2 regions of the Mesorhizobium sp. M7A.F.Ca.US.011.01.1.1 genome follow, and region 2 is predicted to be linked to the other one. Evidence: predicted binding sites of a transcription regulator. Region 2 holds the regulator's gene; the other holds the start of a gene.

Region 1 (2,199 bases), on a different contig from region 2:
CACACTGGTGCGCTCCCAAGCCGGCTCCCAGGCCGATTGCTTGAGCTTGTTGCTGAGCACCACCTTGCGGGCGTCGACGATGCGCTGCGCAAAGGCGTAGAACGGATCGCGCGGAAACTTCCTCGCAGCATTGCCCCAATGGGTGAGATAGCCCTCCTGCGCCATCTTGCGGCTGAGCAGGATGGTATCGACGTCTGCGAAGACGGCGTTGAAGTCCTGCTTCAGCGCATCGTCCCAGGCGCTCTCGTCACCCCACTCCCAGAGCTGCCAGGAATGGTCCTCGGTGGCGCCGACAAAGCCGTCGACCGACATCTGCATCTGCAGGACCAGCTTTTTCACCGTCATTCTCCTCAGGGCCATCGCAAAACAGTTTACATTTGGAACCGTTGACGCAAGGCCAAAACGATGTCAATAGTAAAGTGATTTAAAAATGGAAGCATAAATGTCGACGCGCGAAAAATCCGGCTGCCCGATCAACCTGTCGCTCGAACTGATCGGCGACCGCTGGACGCTGCTCATCATCCGCGACATGGTCTTCGCCGGGAAAAAGCACTTTCGCGAATTCCTGCAATCCGACGAAGGCATCTCCTCGCGCACGCTGGCCGAGCGACTGCAAACGCTTCAGGAGGAAGGCATCCTCACCAGAAGCGACGACCCGACGCATGGCTTGAGAACCGTCTACCGGCTGACCGAAGCAGGGATCGACCTCTTGCCGGTGCTGGCGACGCTCGGCGCCTGGGGCAGCAAGCACCGCAAGGCCGACGACAAGCTGGCCAGGATTGCCGACGAACTGGTGGCAGGCGGCGAAGCGGCGCTGGAAAGGATGGAAGCGGCGCTGCGAACGGAGCATATTGTCTAGGCGGTTGCGTTCAGGCCGAACCGGCATGGCTGTTGCCGCACAAATCGCCCTTCCCTTGACAATGATCCATCTTTGTTCTTTATTTGTTCCAATCTATCAGCAACAGCGGATGTGCGGTCGATGGAAACGACAGCCACCATCCTGCATGCCGATCTCGACGCTTTCTACGCCTCGGTCGAGCAATTGCTCGATCCGTCGCTGCGCGGCAAGCCGATCGCGGTGGGCGGTGGCGTTGTGCTCGCCGCCTCCTACGAAGCGCGCGCCTTCGGCGTGCGCGGCGGCATGCCGGGGCGCAAGGCGCGCGAGCTCTGCCCGCATCTGATCTTCGTCGGTGGCAATTTCAGCCACTATCAGCGGCTGGGCGACGCGGCGATCAAGGTGCTCGACGATTTTACGCCATTGGTCGAGCGCATCTCCATCGACGAGGCCTTTGCCGATGTCGCCGGCTGCACGCATCTGTTCGGCTCCCCACAGGAGATCGCCACGACGATCCGCAGCCGGGTACGCGCCGAACTCGGCCTGCCGATCTCGATCGGCGTCGCCCGCACCAAGCATCTGGCCAAGATCGCCTCGCAGGTCGCCAAGCCCGACGGACTGGTGGTCGTCGAACCCGGCACCGAGCTCGCCTTCCTGCACGACCTGCCGGTCGGGCTGATGTGGGGCGTTGGCCCGGCCACCAAAGCGCGGCTGGCGGAGATCGGCGTCGAGACCATCGGTCAGTTGGCCAGGACGCATAGCGGCGCGCTGACGCGGCTGCTCGGTCCCGCCGCCGGCAAAAAGCTCGCCGCGCTGTCATGTAACCGTGACCCGCGCAAACTGGAGACCAAGCGCCGCGCGCATTCGGCCGGCGCCCAATCGGCGCTTGGCCAAAAACCCGCAATGGCACGGGTCATCGTGCCGACACTGCTGCATCTGGCCGACCGCGTCGCCAGCCGGCTGCGCGCCAAGGCGCGGCCCGGCCGCACGGTGACGGTGCGCGTGCGCTTTGCCGATCTCAGCGCGGTCACCCGCTCGATCACGCTTGACCAGCCGATCTCGGCGACCGCGATGCTGGCCGAGATCGCCGGCGATCTGGTGCGCGGCGTGCTTGCCGACAACCCCCACGAGAGAACGATCTCGCTGCTGGCGATCTCGGTCTCGCATCTCGAGGAAAGCTTCGAATTACAGCTCGAACTGCCGCTCGGCCTCACCGACGAGAAATGCCGGCCGGGCACCCGAAAAGGCCTGGCACGCTTCGACGCCGACCGCGCCATCGACAAGATCCGCGAACGCTTCGGCAAACAGGCGGTCGGCTACGGCACGGTGGCGCTGGAGGCGGCACGCTCGGTTCCCGACGAATT
Region 2 (2,199 bases):
TGTGTGGCTGGCGGTTGAGGTGCTGGAGGATATTCTGCGCACGGGCGCATGGAAGGACCGCCGTTTCGCGGTCAAGGAAGCCGTTACCTGACGCAACGATCCCCGCGATCCGCCGCCGCCGCCCTCACTGCCTGGCAGATGACGGAGAGCTGAATTTCCAGCCACAAATGCCAACAGACGTTGGCGTTTTGGCTCCGTTTCGTTCACGGCAAACGAACGTCCCGAAGATTGATCGTCCTTTGTGGAGGTCGATAGACTGATAATGCCAAGCCTTGGGTCGAGGATGAGCCACAGGTCATTAACCATAATAATTTCAATGTGAGCAGGCGCATCGCCGTGCTTGGCGCCTGTGATCGCGACCCGCTGGCAAGCGCCAAATAATTTCAGCAGCCTTAACAAATTCATTAAACTTTAAACGGTTGCAGAACACAACTGGAACAGATAGGGTTTGTTCTGGGTTTGTTTTTCGATTCTGGTTTCAGGTAACCTGGGGGCCGCCATGCTGACGCGCAAGCAACATGAACTGCTGATGTTCATCCATGAACGCCTGAAGGAGAGCGGCATTCCGCCATCCTTCGACGAGATGAAGGAGGCGCTCGACCTTGCCTCCAAATCCGGGATTCATCGGCTGATCACCGCACTTGAGGAGCGCGGCTTTATTCGCCGGTTGCCCAACCGGGCACGCGCGCTGGAAGTGCTGCGATTGCCGGACTCGATCGCGCCCGGCCTCAACGCGGCAAAGAAGTTTTCGCCAAGCGTCATCCAGGGCAGTCTCGGTCAGGGTGGTGCCCTTGGCCGGCAGATCAAGCCGGCGCCTTCGCGGATGCCCTCGCCCGGCAATGATGACGATGCGGTCTCCGCCGTGTCGATCCCGGTCATGGGCCGTATCGCCGCCGGTGTGCCGATCGATGCCATCCAGCATCAGACGCATTCGATCTCGGTGCCGCCGGACATGATCATGGGCGGCGCCCACTATGCGCTGGAGGTCAAGGGCGACTCGATGATCGAGGCCGGTATCTTCGACGGCGACACCGTCATCATCCGCAATGCCGACACGGCGAGCCCCGGCGAGATCATCGTGGCGCTGGTCGATGAAGAGGAAGCGACGCTGAAGCGGTTCCGCCGCAAGGGCGCTTCGATTGCTCTCGAAGCCGCCAATCCAGCCTATGAAACCCGTATTTTCGGCCCGGACAGGGTCAAGGTGCAAGGCAAGCTCGTCGGCCTGATCCGCCGCTACTGAGGCGGCTGTGGGTTGGCCGCTGGCTTCTCCGGTTTCTTGAAGGGTGCCAGCCCCCTCGCCTCACGAGAGTATTTGCGTTGCGTGTGCCAGGGCCGATATGGGCTGTCCACCGCGAAGCTGATCGTCGCCGGCGTGGTCGCCGATTGGCGATCGAAGAAGACCGCGGCACTGCCTTTGCGAGCCAGTTGCCGCTTGGTGATGACGAGGACCAGCGGATTGTGACAGGCGTCATACGCGGTGGCGTCATTGATGACGATCAGCTCGGCGAAGCCGCAGGCTTTCCAGGTGTCCTTGCGGTCCTCGACATACGCAATGATCGCACCGGACATGTGCCTGGCCACGCAAACGCCTGAGGAGCAATAGAACGGGGATCCCAGCGGCAGATCAACGGCATCCGCGACATCGAATTGCCCATCGCTGTTGTCGAACACCTCTGGCACGACGATGGTTTCTGATGTCAGGGCGCGTTTCCAGTTGTCGACGGTGAATTCGTTCGGCCGCTCCCGGCTGACGGCAAGCTCACCGCCACCGATCGGCAACGCCACCAGCCGGGCGTCTTCCGAGATCAGCACATCCGGCGTGCGCGTATCCGAGACGGTCAGCAAGCCTGCCAGCGCGAATGGCAGAGCAGCGAGCCGCAGCCAGGTTGTCGCCATCGTCGCGATGACCAAAGCAATTGCCACCAACAGGACCGACTGTTGCGAAATCAGCCCGACCCCGTCGACAGGCGAACGCTCGGAGATCCAGCCGGATATGGCGATCATCATCGTCAGGCCCTTACCCATCAGGTAGAGAGCCGGCCAATCCAATCCGAAAGGCATCAGCAGCGCGCTGGCGACGGCCAGGAACATGACGACGGTGACGATCGGCATAACCGCGAGATTGGCAAACAGGCTAAGCGGCGAGACACGCTGAAAATGCCAGATGGCAAACAGCGTCGTCGCGCTTCCCGCGATGAT

What was found. Region 2 encodes LexA, which represses DNA repair genes until DNA is damaged. Its sites were predicted from a motif close to TGTTCNNNNTGTGTTCNG; they were not measured.
Region 1: a site for LexA is predicted at 933-950, ahead of dinB (DNA polymerase IV). Genes of this name have one in related genera too.

What each region holds. Positions count from the first base shown of each region.
Region 1 is NZ_RZRT01000076.1:16,805-19,003, forward strand. It holds gene EOA13_RS33395 (dihydrofolate reductase family protein) at 1-339, opposite strand, end outside; gene EOA13_RS33400 (helix-turn-helix domain-containing protein) at 443-859, shown strand; gene dinB (DNA polymerase IV) at 980-2,199, shown strand, end outside.
Region 2 is NZ_RZRT01000024.1:27,759-29,957, forward strand. It holds gene kynU (kynureninase) at 1-91, shown strand, start outside; gene lexA (transcriptional repressor LexA) at 500-1,240, shown strand; partial or broken gene EOA13_RS20955 (ComEC/Rec2 family competence protein) at 1,234-2,199, opposite strand, start outside.